DNA from 3 places in the Arthrobacter sp. SD1074B genome. Region 2 is predicted to be linked to each of the others. Evidence: riboswitches for the same ligand, from Rfam matches in the RefSeq annotation. Region 2 holds a riboswitch; each other region holds the start of a gene.
The links. Region 2 has a riboswitch for cyclic di-GMP ahead of ACUYM2_RS16255 (ice-binding family protein). Riboswitches for the same ligand answer to the same signal wherever they lie in the genome.
Positions count from the first base shown of each region.

Region 1: another riboswitch for cyclic di-GMP. It lies ahead of ACUYM2_RS03315 (biliverdin-producing heme oxygenase); the one in region 2 lies ahead of ACUYM2_RS16255 (ice-binding family protein).
Region 3: another riboswitch for cyclic di-GMP. It lies ahead of ACUYM2_RS03330 (putative bifunctional diguanylate cyclase/phosphodiesterase); the one in region 2 lies ahead of ACUYM2_RS16255 (ice-binding family protein).

Region 1 is NZ_JBRAZT010000001.1:670,826-675,942, forward strand. It holds gene ACUYM2_RS03305 (DsbA family protein) at 110-1,000, shown strand; tRNA gene ACUYM2_RS03310 (tRNA-Thr) at 1,159-1,232, shown strand; cyclic di-GMP riboswitch class I at 1,413-1,487, shown strand; gene ACUYM2_RS03315 (biliverdin-producing heme oxygenase) at 1,903-2,517, shown strand; gene ACUYM2_RS03320 (bifunctional diguanylate cyclase/phosphodiesterase) at 2,514-5,117, shown strand, end outside.
Region 2 is NZ_JBRAZT010000001.1:3,483,083-3,488,199, forward strand. It holds gene ACUYM2_RS16240 (electron transfer flavoprotein subunit beta/FixA family protein) at 1-516, shown strand, start outside; gene ACUYM2_RS16245 (electron transfer flavoprotein subunit alpha/FixB family protein) at 527-1,510, shown strand; gene ACUYM2_RS16250 (cytochrome b/b6 domain-containing protein) at 1,513-3,120, shown strand; cyclic di-GMP riboswitch class I at 3,227-3,301, shown strand; partial or broken gene ACUYM2_RS16255 (ice-binding family protein) at 3,423-4,010, shown strand; gene ACUYM2_RS16260 (hypothetical protein) at 4,046-4,399, opposite strand; gene ACUYM2_RS16265 (class F sortase) at 4,804-5,117, shown strand, end outside.
Region 3 is NZ_JBRAZT010000001.1:678,430-683,546, forward strand. It holds gene ACUYM2_RS03330 (putative bifunctional diguanylate cyclase/phosphodiesterase) at 1-1,455, opposite strand, end outside; cyclic di-GMP riboswitch class I at 1,597-1,671, opposite strand; gene ACUYM2_RS03335 (diguanylate cyclase domain-containing protein) at 1,874-3,292, opposite strand; gene ACUYM2_RS03340 (LacI family DNA-binding transcriptional regulator) at 3,800-4,810, shown strand; gene ACUYM2_RS03345 (sugar ABC transporter ATP-binding protein) at 4,830-5,117, shown strand, end outside.

The sequences.
Region 1 (5,117 bases), 2.8 Mb from region 2:
TTGGGCACACGGAAGGAAACTTGAAAGCGCAAGCTCCTCAGGTTTCTCCCCTAAAATGATGAAGTTGCCACCCAGTGGACCATCCATGGCCGATCGACACGAGGAACTAATGAGCGCCGCAAACGAACCCCGTCAGTCCAAAGCGGAGCGCACCGCTGCGGCCCGCGAGAAAGCCCGTGAGATCCGCGAGGCGCAACTGAAGAAGGACAAGCGCAACAAGCTGCTCATCGGCTGGGGCATCGTAGCGGCCGTCGTCGCCATCGTCGTGATTGTGGCCCTGGTGGTCACCTCTAACATCAAGAACAACGCCCCGGTGGCCGATTCCGGCCCGACCCCGGCGAACGGCAACATCCACGGCGGCGTCACCTTGCTGGCCAACACCGAGGTGGCGAAAACGGACCCGGCCACCGTGAACGTCGCAGACCTGCCATCGCCGGCCGCCACCCCGCCCGCTGAGATCAAGGCGCCCGGGGCCGAGGCCGTCGCCGGCAAGCCGGTCAAGGTAGTCCTCTACATCGACTTCATCTGCCCCGTCTGCAAGAACTTCGAGGCCCAGTACAACGAGACCCTCACCAAGCTGCGCAACGAGGGCAAGATTACGGTCGAGTACCGTCCGCTCGGCTTCCTGGACAGCCGCTCCAGCACCAACTACTCCTCGCGCGCGGCCAACGCCGCGGCCTGCGTCGTGAACGAATCCCCCGAGAAGTACTCCGCTTTCGTTGACGAACTCTTCGCGAAGCAGCCGGCAGAAGGCGGCGCGGGCCTCTCCGATGCCGAGCTGAAGAAGATGGCGACCGACGTCGGGGCCAAGAGCATCGACAAGTGCGTCGACGACAAGACCTACCGCCCGTACGTGAAGTACACCACCCAGGAGGCGGCGGCCATCGGTGTGACCGGGACGCCGACGGTCTTCGTCGATGGCAAGCAGTGGGGCAAGGGCGCCAGCGCCCAGACCCCGTTCGAGCAGTTCCTGCAGGCCGCGGTCGACGCCAAGAAGTAGCCACCGCACGAAGCAGCAGCCCGGCCCCGGATCCGTCCGGGGCCGGGCTCTTTCTTTGCCGGCCACGTGCCGGCATTTTTTACCGGCACGCCTCCGTGGGCTACCCTTATCTAGCAGTTAGCGTCCGGCCCATTGCGGGCAGACGACGACGGCGGATTGCCTCCTTAGCTCAGTTGGCCAGAGCACCGCTCTTGTAAAGCGGGGGTCGTCGGTTCGAATCCGACAGGGGGCCCAACGAACCCCACTGGCACATCACTTTCACCGAGCGGATGAGTATGTCCATCCCGTCCCCAGATGTGTTCCTGCAGGCAGGACGCTGGGTTGCGGCGCGTCGGCGAGCGAGAACCTCAATGTCGGGAGCGTCCGTCGGCTTGTGTTACGTTGTGGTCAGTATTCCGTCGACGGAGGTCGAAGGAGAAAAAGGCAAACCCGGGGCAACCCGGGGACGCAAAGCCACGGGGCCCAAGCGGTCAGCCGGGCCGCCAACCAGCAAAGGTCTCCTGAGATGCACGCACTTATTTCGACCGCGAAAGTCAAAGCGATAAAGCTCCGGAGAGCATCTTCCGGATATTCCGATTAGCGGCCTCAGGCCGCAAATCCCGTCCCCGACCGGCGGCGTCCATAACGCCGTTCCGTAGCCTGTACCCATCCCATAAGGCTGAATGGGCAGCAGGATGAATCAGGGAAAGCGCGTACCCGTCAGTCGGCGACCAAGATGCATCCTCGATGTCTCTGGTTCAGCCGTCCACCGGTCGAAACGCGCACTCCTGCAAAACGCACGGCGCCGGCGCGCTGTCTGCCCCCGGATGCCCGCGAGGGTTCATCGAAGCGGCCACCACGCAAGCATCGCCCGGTGCGCTCACGACAGTTCAACCTAACGAGCTAGGGACTATTTGAAGAACTTGACCTCCAGAACACGGCCAGAGCCTGGCCGTGCCGAAGAACTACGGGAGCGGCTTCGGAGGGAAACCGCCGGGTTGCATCGCCAGGTAGAGGAAATGACGGATCTTCCCGGATCCATTTCCACCAGGGAAGACTACATTGAACTGTTGCAGCGGCTGCATAGTTTCCACTCCGCCGCTGAGGAGAGGCTCGCCAATCGCGCCTGGGCCGCGGAGTGGTCCGAGATCGGCATCGCTTTGCCGGCACACAGGCGGGCTCATCTGCTGTCCGCGGATCTGAAGTCCCTGGGAGCCGTACCTGAGAAGGCCACGGTGTGGCTTCCCGGCCTGAGCAATGTTGCCCAGGCTCTCGGGTGCCTCTATGTCGTCGAAGGCTCCTCTTTGGGAGGCCGCGTCCTCGCCCCGGCTTTCCGGGCTTCCCTCGGCGACGTTCCCACTGGTTTCTTTGACAGTGATGAAAGGCTGCACCCGCACCCGTGGCGTTCCGTCGTAGCGGCCCTTCCCAGGGTGGATGTATCCGCCGGAAGCGCCGAGGATGTGTTATTCGGAGCGCAGGGAACGTTCCTGGCGTTCGGCAGGCACCTTGCTGGCCGGGTCAGGACCGAAATCCAGTGACGCGCGCCCAGGAATTGCTGACAGCGGACGAACTGGAACGCCTTGAGGCGTGCGCTCGCGAACCTATCCATGCGCCCGGCGCTATCCAGCCTCATGGCGCCCTGCTGGTCATCGATCCGGTTTCGACGGAAATCATTCAGATCAGCGCGAACACTGGAGCGGTACTTGGCCAGGATGCTGCGTCGCTTCTTGGTCGGCCGCTGGAGGTCCTCACCGGGTCCGAAGCGGTATCGAAGCTGCGAGCGGTGATCGCGGCCGGGGTTGATGATGCTCCGAATCCCACATCACTCACTATTGCCGGGCGGGCCTTTGACGTAATTTTGCATGAGGTGGACGGACTGGTCGTCGCAGAGTTCGAGCCGGTCCGAGGACGGGGCGAGGCGGATCTGCTCGCGCTGCTGCACCCGGCGGTGAAGAGGCTTTCCACGGCCTTGTCGGTGAGCGATGTTCGGGCCGCTGCCGCCCGAGAGATCCGCCTGCTCACCGGCTATGACCACGTCATGGTCTACCACTTCCACCCGGACGGCCACGGTGAAGTCGTAGCCGAGGAGCATACCGAGGGCATCACGCCCTACCTCGGTCTGCACTTCCCTGCGTCGGACATTCCCGTCCAGGCGCGCCGGCTGTACCTCCGGAAGCTCTCCCGGGTCATTGCCACCAGTGATTACCAAGGTGCTGCCTTGGTCCCGGATTTGAATCCCAGGACGGGACGCCCCACGGATCTGTCCCTGGCCGAACTGCGGAGCGTCTCGCCGCACCATCTGCAGTTCATGCGGAACATGGGCCAGGGCGCGTCGATGTCCCTGTCCTTGGTTCATGAGGGCAAGCTCATCGGAATGATCACCTGTTCGCATCGGGAACCTCTCTATCTGCCGTACATCGGGCGGCGTGTATGCGAGATCCTGGCTCAGCGGCTGACGTTTCAGATCAGCACCGTAACCGATAAGCGTCGGCTTTCGGACCAATTGAAGAAACAGCGTCTGCGCAGCAGCCTCATCCAACAGATGGTTGCCGCGGATAATGTTGCGGTGGCACTCGTCAGCGGCGAAGCCAACGTCCTCGATCTTCTGGCGGCCGACGGGGCAACGGCCCGTATAGACGGGATGCAGGCATCAGCCGGTCAGACGCCGCCGGAGGAGAATGTCGAGGCGATGGTCAGCCTCTGGCGCAGCACTGCCCAGGACCGGGAGCTAGTCACCGAATCGCTCAGCACCGATCGGCCCGACTTGGCCGCATTCGTGCCTGGAGCCGAGGGGCTCGTCCTCCTGGATCTGGGTTCTGGAGGCGACTACCTCGTCTGGTTCCGTGACGAGGTCCTGAAGTCCGTGAAGTGGCTCGGCGAGCAGTCACTCGCAAATCGGGATACGCCGTTGTCACCCCGGAATTCATTCCGGACGTGGTCCCAATCAGTGGCTGGGCAGGCGGAACCCTGGGATGCGGTGGCGGTCGCAGAGGCAAGGGAATTGCGCCGTGACATCGACACGGTCCTGCTGCGCCGGGTGCAGGCGAGGCTCGCTCATCAGGGTCTGCACGACGCACTGACCGGGCTGCCCAACCGGCGCCTGCTCACCGAGCGTCTTGGACGTGCGCTGGAACGGCGCGCCCACGGTGTCCCGGCGTCTGTCCTCTTCATCGACCTCGACCGCTTCAAGCTAGTCAACGACTCGTTCGGACACGAGGTTGGTGACGCCCTGATCATAGAAGCCGCGGAACGCATCTCCCGTTCAACCCGGGGCAGCGACACCATCTGCCGCTTCGGCGGGGATGAGTTCCTGGTCCTCTGCGAAAATACCGACGCCGGCACCGCCGAAAGCATTGCGGGGCGCATCGTAGAGGCGTTTCGGGAACCGGTACGCATAGACGGCTTTGAGCTGCGCATAACAGTGTCCGTGGGGATCACGGCAGCGCAGGAACATCACCGCCCTGCGGATCTGCTCCGCGAAGCCGACAGCGCCATGTACCTGTCCAAGAACGAGGGTCGAAACCGGAGCTCATGGTTCACAGACCAGTTGCGCGACCAGGCCAGCAACCGGCTGCACTCGGAACACGCCCTGCGCCAAGGCATCGACCGCGACGAACTTGAACTCCACTACCAGCCGATCTGCGCAGTCGCAGAGGGAGAACTCATGGGAGTGGAAGCCTTGGTGCGGTGGAACCGGCCCGCCCACGGGCTGGTTCCCCCGGACCAATTCATCCCCCTCGCGGAAGAAACGGGCCTCATCAACCAACTCGGTGAATGGGTGATGACAGAGGCCATCCGGCAACTCAAGCAATGGAGGGACGAGGGGCTGGTAGGACCCGGCTTCCACATGGCCGTCAACGTCTCCCCGCTCCAACTCTTGGCTCCCGCCCTCATCGATACGGTTAAACGGCTTGTGACTGACCATGGGGTGAGACCTTCCGACTTGATCATTGAAATCACCGAATCGACGATGATGTCGGAGTCAGCAGCCGTCACGAATGCGCTCGACGCCCTTGCTGATTACGGTGTCACACTCTCCATCGACGATTTTGGAACCGGTTACTCCTCCCTGGCTTACTTGCGATACATGCCGGTAAGCCAACTGAAGATCGACAGATCATTCGTCGCCGGGCTCGGT
Region 2 (5,117 bases):
GACGAGGCGCTCCGGGGTGCCGATCTTGTGCTGACCGCCGAGACCCTCGCCGCGGCGGTCCGCCGGATGGGGTTTGACCTGGTGATCACCGGCAACGTCTCCACCGACGGCTCCGGCGGCATGGTCCCCGCGATGCTTGCAGAGTTACTTGACGTGCCGCTTGCCACGGGCCTTAGTTCCGTCCAGATCAGCGACGGCGCGGTGTCCGGAACCCGGGCAGTTGAATCCGGCGTGCAGCAGGTGTCGGCGGACCTGCCCGCGGTGATTTCGATTACCGAAGCACTTCCCGGCCCGCGTTTCCCGAACTTCAAGGGAATCATGGCGGCGAAGAAGAAGCCGCTTGAGGTGCTGACCCTCGCAGACCTCGGAATCACGGCCGAGGACCCGGACGCGGCGCGGTCCATCATGCTGGCGGTGGCCGAGAAGCCACCGCGTACGGCGGGCGTGAAAATCGTCGACCAGGGTGATGCCGGCGCGAAGCTCGCTGAGTTCCTGATCGAAAACCGACTGGCGTAGGAGAAACGACATGGCTGACTTCCCTCGTGACGCAATCCTCGTCGTCGTGGAGACCCGGGCGTCCGGTGAACTCGAGAAGGCGGCGGCCGGGCTCTTCGGAGCTGCGGCCGCCGTCGGCACCCCGGTTGCCTTGGTGCTTGCCGAACCCGGCGCCGGGGGCGCCGCGGCCGCGCAGGCCGCGGACCTTGGTGCCGCGCGCGTGCTGATCGCTGAGACACCCGACCCGTCCGCACTCGGGGTACCGGGCGTGGACGCGCTTGCCGCCGCGGTGGAGCGGGTGCAGCCGGACGCCATCTTGATCTCGCACTCGCTGAACGGGCGCGACCTGGCCGGCCGGTACGCTGCCCGTACGCGGGCAGCGGTGTGCGTTGACGCCGTCGGCGTGTCCCGCGACGACGAGGGCGTGGTGGCACAACACTCCGTCTACGGCGGGGCCTATAACGTCACGGCAACGGCCACGTTCGGCGCCCCGGTCATCACGGTCCGCCCGGGCTCCATCGAGGCGCGCGCCACGGCCCAGCCGCCAGTGCCGGAGATCCTGGCCGTGACGCCCTCAGGAAAGCCGGCCGCGCGGATCGATTCGTTCGAGGAGGCAGCCGCCGCCACGACACGGCCGGAGCTGCGCGGCGCCGCGAAGGTCGTCGCGGGCGGCCGCGGCCTCGGCTCGGTGGAACAGTTCGCCTTGGTCGAACAGCTTGCCGACACGCTCGGCGCCGCCGTTGGCGCCTCGCGGGCCGCCGTGGACGCCGGCTTCGTCCCGCAGACACAGCAGGTGGGCCAGACCGGAGTGTCCGTGTCCTCCCAGCTGTACATCGCACTGGGCATTTCCGGAGCGATCCAGCACCGGGCCGGCATGCAGACCGCCAAGACGATCGTCGCCGTCAACAAGGATGCGGACGCTCCAATCTTCGAGATCGCCGACTTTGGTGTGGTGGGCGACGTCTTCAGGGTTGTGCCGCAGCTGATCAGCGCCCTCGAGGCCCGGAAGAAGTAAGGATGGCAACTCAGTCCGGATCCATTCGACGGGGCCTGCCGCGCGTGCCGGGCGGCGAACCCTGGCCACCGGCGGGCACCGCGCCCGCACATCTGGCTTCCGCCCCGCCCGCTGTCGAGGAAACGGCGCCAGGTACGACGGCGGTGTCCGCTGCAGTGCCCGTAGTGGGGATTCCGGCGGCAAACGTTCCTGCAGTAAACACCCCGGCGGTACCCGTTCCTGCATTCAGCGCGGGCGACGGTGCGCGGCAGCTTCGCCGCGGGCTGCCGCGCGTGCCGGGCGGGGAGCCCTGGCCGCCGGCCGGCAAGGCGCCGGTAGGAATCGCGGCGCTGTCCCGGCCTACCGCCGGCGTCGACGTCCCTTCGCCGGCACCGGCCGATGTTGTTGCTGCTGCACCTGAGCAAGCAGTGCCGGCCGCGCCGCCGCCCGTAGCTGCCACGATCACCGCACCCGCCGCGCCGGCGCCGGCGCCGGGAGCCATTCCGCTGCGCCGCGGACTCCCCCGTGTCCCCGGCGGTGAGCCATGGCCGCCGGCCGGACTTGCTCCGGCGCGCGCGGCCTCCGGCCCTGTTCCTGCTGCTGCGGTGCAGGCGCAGGCCGAACACGCTGCTCAGCCCCAAGCACCGGCCCCTGCGCCGACTCCCGCCCCGGCCCCGGCAGCGGCCGCCGTCGCGCCGGAAATGCCCGCGCGGCCAAAGGCCGAGGCAAGGCTCTACGGTTCGCGCACCCTGGGCCAGTGGATCAAGCGCGTCGTGTTCCTCGCGGTGGGTGCCGTGGCCGCCGCCGCGATCCTTATCCTCGCCGCCCGCGGGGTGACCACGCTGCCCGGCGTGCCGGAGTTCCTCCGGAGATACCCCGGCGAATACCCCCTGCCCGAAACGGCCGAGTCCGGCTTCCCGTGGTGGGCACAGTGGACGCACTTCCTCAACTTCTTCCTGATGGTCCTCATCATCCGGTCCGGCTACCAGGTGCGCACCCAGCAGAAGCCACCGGCGTTCTGGACGCCGAAGCGCGGTGGCAAGAAGATCAGCATCAACCTGTGGCTGCACCAGTCCCTGGACCTCCTGTGGCTGGCCAACGGACTCATCTTCGCGCTGCTGCTATTCGCCTCCGGGCGCTGGCTGCGGATTGTCCCGAGCAGCTGGGAGGTGTTCCCGAACGCGCTGTCCGCGCTCCTGCAGTACATGACCCTGGACTGGCCCGTAGAGAACGGATGGGTGAACTACAACAGCCTGCAGCAGTTGATGTACTTCCTGGTGGTGTTCATCGCTGCCCCGCTCGCGGCAATCACGGGGGTGCGAATGAGCGAGTTCTGGCCGAAGAACGCGAAGATGCTGAACAGGATCTACCCGGTGGAAGCCGCGCGCGCGGTGCACTTCCCCACCATGCTGTTTTTCGTGCTGTTCATCATCGTCCACGTGTTCCTGGTCTTCGCCACCGGTGCGCTGCGCAATCTGAACCACATGTTCGGCGGCACCGACGTGGTGAACTGGACCGGGTTCTGGCTCTTCGCGGCCGCCATCGCCATCACCGCCGCCGGGTGGTACGCCGCCCGCCCTCTGGTGCTCGCACCCATCGCCAAGCTGTTCGGCCAGGTGAGCAGCCGCTAGGGAACGTAGCGATGGCCAGCCCAGAAATAAGCAAGCCACCCGGGGCGACACCTGCCAGGAGTTCTCGCTTTGTGCTGTTAGGGTTACGGAAGATCGGGCATCCGCTCGTCGATAAGGGCAAACCGGATGCGAATCCGCGACGCAAAGCTACGGGGCCCTAGTGGTCAGCCGGGCCGCCACCAAGGGATTCCATCATGGCTTCGATCTCCCCTACCCATAAACGCCTTCGAGAACACCGCGCCGGCGGATGCACTCCACAAAGTCCACGCCCGGGACGGCACACAGCGGCGGCCGCGATTGGCATGTCCGCCATTTTGGGATGGGCACTCGTCGGCCAAGCACCGGCTTACGCCGCCGACGCCCCCGTGGGGCTAGGAACGGCGGCCTCATACTCCGTTTTGGGCGGCTCGACAGTCACCAACACCGGGCCAACGAGATTGGCCGGAGAGCTCGGGGTCAACCCCGGCAGCGCGATCACCGGCTTTCCCCCTGGCCTCGCCGCGGGCGCCACCCACGCGGGAGATGCCCAGGCTGGTAATGCCCAGGCCGACTTGACCATCGCGTACAACGACGCCGCCAGCCGCGCGGCGACCGCAACTGTGGCAGGTGACCTCAAAGGACAGACCCTGATCCCCGGCGTCTATAAATCCACCGGTCCCCTCGCCGTCAGCGGCGCCTTGACGCTGAACGGACAAGGAAATCCGAACGCGGTATTCATCTTCCAGATCGCTTCCACACTCACCACTGCCTCGGCGAGCAGTATCGTCCTGACCAACAGCGCCCAGGCATGCAACATTTTTTGGCAGGTTGGCAGCTCTGCAACACTGGGCACCGCGTCGACGTTTAACGGGAACATCTTGGCCCTGACCTCGATCACCGCGACGACAGGCACATCCGTCCAGGGACGGGCACTGGCCCGAAACGGTCAAGTATCCCTGGATACCAATATTTTCGCGCTGCCCGGGTGCATAACAGCATCGCCTTCGTCCACCGCAACGGCAGCGCCCTCGGCCACCGCAACGCCCACCGCTTCACCCTCGGCCACCGCAGGCGCTTCGCCGTCGGTCAGTGCAGCCCCGACCGCTTCACCCTCGGTCACCGCTGCGCCCTCGGTCAGTGCAGCCCCGACCGCTTCACCCTCGGTCACCGCAAGCGCTTCGCCGTCGGTCAGCGCCGCCCCCACCGCTTCACCTTCAGTCACCGCTGCGCCCTCAGCCACCGCCACCGCCACCGCTTCACTCACGGCCGCCGCAATCCCGACCGTTTCCCCTTCAGCCACCGCAACGCCGACCGTCGTTCCCACAAGCGCCGGAACCGGAAACGGAACCGGCACCGACGTCGGGACAGATGCAGGCGCCGGGAACGGAGCCGGCACGACCGGTGGCGGCTTGGAGGCGGGAACAGATGTGAGCACGGGAGATAAGACAGCCGCAGACAGCTCCGGGACCGATCTGGGCACGGGGACTACAGCCGGACGCGGGCGGAATATCGACACGGCGGCGCGAACCGACGCCTCCAGTCCGGGGCTGGCCATCGGCACAACCGCCGCAGCTGTTGGCCTGGTCGGGGCGTTCATGCTGGCCCGCAGGAAGCGCACGGTACAAGCAAATAGCTGAGGAGGATGGGTTGCTGCGTCGTCGCCGCAAAGCTTCCGGGGCAGCCATTCGGGGCGATGCTCAGGTCTTGACCCAAGATGGGTTCCACGCCGACCGCGCCGGCGCGTGGCGGCGCTTCCGGCTTATCGCCTTCGGCACTCTGCTCGTTGTCTCGCTGTCCGTTTTTGGCACCCTCGCCACGTCGTCCGGCACTCCGTCCACGGCGCTGCCCGTTCCCGTTTCTACACAGCCAGGAGCGGCTGAGGGCACGGCGCGGCCTGCGCCGGCCACTCGGGCGCCCCAAGGATCGACGCCGCTGCACATTTCCTACGCCTCCGTCGGCATGGACCAGGAACTCCTGCCGCTGACCCCGTCCGACGGGCAGGAGTCAATCATTCCGCC
Region 3 (5,117 bases), 2.8 Mb from region 2:
CTCGATGAGGGTCCCCGCCAGTGTGTCTGGCGCCGGCTCGTCCGCCCAGTGCGCCAGCACGATGCCGGATACTTGGTTCCCGGCCATGATCGGTATGGCCGCGAGGGCCGAAATAGCAAAGTCAGCCAGCATGCCGCGCGCCCAGTCCGAACCATTGCGGTCTACCAGGATCGCTGTACCGGTAGCGAGGAGCTGTGCTAGCTCGGGACTTTCCTGCTCGGTGGTCATATAGGCGGCCAACTGCTCCGCCTGCGCGCCGTGCCAGCCGCTCATGCCGGCAATTCGGAGCTTGCCGGCCTCCGTGTCCCATAGGGCAATAGCAGACCGGTCGGCGTCCGAGAGGGAGGGCACCGCGTCGGCAATTGAAGTGGCGAGGTCTTTCTCTGTGGAGTGTTTCGAAAGCGACCGGGAGACATCCAGGAGCAGCTGCGCTGTTTCTCCGTGTTCCCGGGCCTCCTGGATGATTCCCGCGATGTCGAGACTGACGGCCGCGTGTCGTGCGTATGAGGCCAGGGCATCTGTGTCTTCGGGGAAGAATTCCTGACCCGGATGCGCCACGGCTGCCATGACGCCATAAAAGTGCGACTCGGAAGCCACGGGTACGCTCAGTACCGGCAGGTCCGCAAGGGCGGCGGCGTCAATGGAAAGTACCATTTCGGTTTCGTCGAGGGCGGCCTCCAGGACTTTCCCGATGCCGCGGACCCGCACATGACGGTCCCCGGCGAGGGCCCGGACGGCGAGAAGGTGACCGGGGGCGTGGACGGCGCTGTCTGCGCGGGTAAGGATCCGATCGAGCACCTCGTCCAGCGGCGAGTTGCTGACGAGGTCCGATGCGGCAGCCTCCAGGAGGCGGAGTCGGTGCTCGGCTGTTGAAGTTCTATTCGTTGGCGGATCAGCCGGTTTGAGTTTCCTTAGCGTCCGGGCCAGGTGCTGTCGCGGCGGTATGTTCCATGCCACGTTGTACATGCATTCGGGGGCACCATTGAGCTGGCAAATGTCCCCGTGGTCCACCCGTGCCTGGGGAAGACCGAAGGAGGCGGGAACCTGGGCCAAGAAGCCCAGGGCGTAGTCGCAGTCAATGCGATTGGGCTGATACGGGGCGAGTACCTTCCGCGCCACTGCGGCGGATCCTTCCTCGGCCTGATCGCACCTGTAAACAATGGCAGAGTCGTAGCGCGTAGCGATCCGCGAGATCCCGCGGAAGGCCGCGGCGGGGGAACCCGCTGCCCAGAGTTTCCGCCACGGCTCCAGTTCCGAGTCAAGCAGGGAGGCCGGCCCCAGTCGCAGCCCGATTCTGGGATCGTCAAGCTCGGCCGCGGCGGCCTCGAAAAGCCGAAGTTTGTCCGGATAGGAAATCCTGCCCCCGGTGCTTTGCAGTTCCTCCCGTCGATGCACGGCGCCTGCACGTTCCAGAACGCGGGAAACCCCTTCCGGTCCAGCCTGCTCCGCGACCACGCGCAGCAGGACTCGGGTCGTCACCGTTGACGTACCGGGAACCACACGGGAATTCTTAGGCACGGAACACAACTTCAGCTCGGCCTGGGGAGTGGCAGGGCGCAGCTGGAACAATCGGATGCATAGGAGAGACCTTTGCTAATCGGTAGCCCGGCTGACCCCTGGGGCCCCGTGGCTTTGCGTCCCCGGCTCGCACCGAGTTTGCCCTTATCGACGAGCGGCTGCTCAATCGAGCGACATCCTAACAACAAAACTGACGGGCAGATGCGTTAGCGACGCGGAAGCCAGATCATCATTTCAATCAGCCGGGAGACTCACCGCTTCGGGCGAAGATCGGTTCCCCCCCTAAAGGTGCCGTCGACTGCTGACGTTAGGTTCGCAGCGACGACACCAAGGAACGGAACGGCGCCTGGTCCAGCTATGCGCGGTCCGGGGCGGCGAGGGCGTCCTTGGGGCCGTGAAGGTCGGGACCTTTCGCCAAGGAGGCAGGGCTGCCGTTGTCTCCGGATATCACGGCCTGCTTGAGGTGATTCCAGAATTCCGCTGCGCCGTCGGACCAGTCCACGTCGAGAACATGGCTTGCATTCAGCATCTTTGCCCATTCCTGCACGAGGTCGTGATGGAAGACGAACTCTGCCAGGGCGGTGCCGTCAGGCAGGGGCAGCGGTACGAGGTCCGGCTGCTGAGGAAGCATGTCGATGGCGGCCAGCAAGGATTCGAGGGTCCGCCTGGCTGATTCCGGGCCGCGGGTCTGCGGCGGCAGCGTGCCCGAGTCTTTGGCGTTGGATATCTGGTGGCGCAATTCCCGGGTGAATGCCGCCCAATACCGGGCATGTCCTGCGTCGACGATCATCGTGCGGTCCGCTGCACTAACAGGCGCCTCCCCGTAGGAAGCGAACGTTGCGCGGCCGCTGAGTTTGGCCGAGTACATGGCCGCGTCCGCTTGTTCCAAGAGCACACGGGCATCAGTGCGCAGCGGTCCAACCGCGATCCCGATGCTGGCGCTTACGTTAAGGCGGCTGCCGCCCACCACGAAGGGCACAGCGAATGCATCGAGGATCCGCTGAGCAATCTTTGGTCCCCTTGCCGGTGCTGAACCGGGGAGAACGAGCGTGAACTCGTCGCCGCCCGTCCTGGCCGCGGTGTCCCCGTCTCTGATGCAGGTCTCGAGCCTCCGGGCTATTTCGACTAGCAAGGCATCGCCAGTTGCGTGGCCGTGGGAGTCATTGACGGGCTTGAATCCATCGATGTCGACAGCGATCACGAGCGTGGACATTTCTGCGCCCACGGCGGCCTCTAACCGTTCCTGTAGCAACGATCGGTTCGCCAGGCCCGTCAGGGAATCATGTTGGGCTAGTGCGGCGAGGCGGTCTAGAAGAATGCGCTCCTCCACCCTGGCGCGTTCGTGAATACTCCAGTGCATCACGCTGGTGATGCAGCTCGCGAGGAACAAGACCACGTGCACGACGACCCAGCCCGCGGCCTGATCCGCTGTCATTGAGTGTCCGAAGAGAGCCTGGGGAGCGAGGATGCCCAGGACGGTGTGGTGGATGAGGACTGTTCCGACGGCCGCGGCGACGGGCGCCCAGTCTTCGTATAACGCCACGACGGGGACCATGATGAAGAAGAGGAAGTGGGCTTCGACAGTTCCGGAGACGTGGACAGCTTCGGCCGCAATGAGCATCAAGCCCACGGCTGCCATGACGGAACGTGCCCGATACGGGAGCGGAGACACCCAGGCCGCGGCCGCAATAATGGCCGGTACGACGCCTTCGCCGATGGCATGGGCAAGCGGTTCGCCGAGCAGAAGCGCAAACATGGTGACGGCCGCTGACATGAACAAGCAGAACGAGACGATACTCCGATGCCGAAAGGCTTTCGCACCGTCTGGGAGCTGCGATCCTTTCGGGATATTCATCCTCACGTGGTTAGCCACTGCCGGATCACGACTGCTCCTTCGTTCGGGTCACGGGCCGATGATGTCTTGGTCACAATGACCGTACGCGATTATAAGTTGACTGGACCCCATGCAGGAGCGCATGTTGCGCTGGCTATTGCGTAGTCCAGGGTAGGAAGGTATCGGCGGACGTACTGAATCCCGGTGACGAGGCGGCTTGGCCAGCGCCGGCTCAGGCTGTGGCCGACCGCCTCGCGCGGCCGAAACCTCTCGCCTCATCGCGCCGCCAGCATCCGTCGCCATGGCCGGCCACGCCCCCGGCCGGACGCGAGACCGCTTTAGTGACGCTTGACACGCCCGTCATCTCGCCCTAGACTCCTGGGAACGATTCCATGGAATCGATTCCATGAACTACCTGCCCTAAATCACGATGGAGTGTTAGCGGAGATGACCAGTGTGACGATCAAGGATGTCGCCGCCCTCGCCGGCGTTTCCAAGGCCACGGCGTCCAGGGTCCTGTCGGGCCATTCCGCGACGTCCAGCGACGCCCGGGCGAAGGTCAGTGCGGCAGCCGAACGCCTGGGCTTTCGTCCTAACGCCCAAGCCCGCAGCCTCCGCTCGTCGAAGTCCAACGTCCTGGGCTTGCTCGTTTCCGATGTCCGCAACCCATTCTTCGCCGATCTGGCTCACGCCGTTGAGCAGGCAGCCCTGGCCGCGGGATATGTGATCCTGCTCGGCAACGCCAATGAGAGCGAAGAGCAGCAGAACCGCTTCCTGGACACCCTGATAGACCAACGGGTAGACGGTGTGATTGTGGCACCGCAGAGCGACGGCGGCGGGTCCATCAGGTCCTTGTTGGACCGTGGAATTCCCACCGTCTTTGTCGACCGCACCGTCCAGGGAATCGACGTGCCAAGCGTGACCACGGACAGCGGGCAAGGTATCAGTCAGACCGTCCGGCACTTCGCCGAACAAGGACACCGACGGATCGGCTACATTGCCGGGCCCCAGACGATCTCGACCGGGCGGGAACGGTACCGCGCATTTGTGGACGCAATGGGCGAAGCAGGTCTTGATCTGGACCCCGAGCTGACCGTTTTTGGCGACTTCCAGTCTGCCAGCGGTGCAGCCGGAATCGAGCAGCTTCTCAGTCTCGACCAGCCGCCCACAGCGATCTTGGCCGCGGACAGCCCTATGGCCGTCGGCGCGGTCAGCAAGATCCATGGACTTGGCCGCCACATCGGTGAGGACCTCGCCATGGTGGCCTTTGACAACATCGACTGGTTCGCCCTGCTGACCCCGCCGTTGAGCGTCATTTCCCACAGCGTGGAGGACATGGGACGAACCGCCGTCGATCTGCTGGTTGCCGTGATCGGCGGCGGCCAGCCAGAGTCCGTCGTCCTTCCGAGCGCGCTCATTGTCCGTGAATCATCTGCTCGCCGCCCTACGACCCGCTGAACACCAGAGGAACCGCCCCATGACTGACCGCCAAAATCATGATGATGCTGCCCTGCATTCCGAAGAGCCCCTTGTCAGCCTCAAGAACATCAGCAAGTCCTTCGGCCCGGTATCCGTTATCAAGGACGTTACGGTCCACGTCTATCCTGGCCAGGTTCAGGTGCTCCTGGGCGAGAACGGGGCTGGCAAATCCACCCTGATCAAGATCTTGGCCGGCGTGTACCAGCCCGATCAGGGCGAGATCCTGATCGGCGGGAAGGCAGTCTCCCTGCCCAACACACGGACCGCCGAAGCCTACGGTATCGCC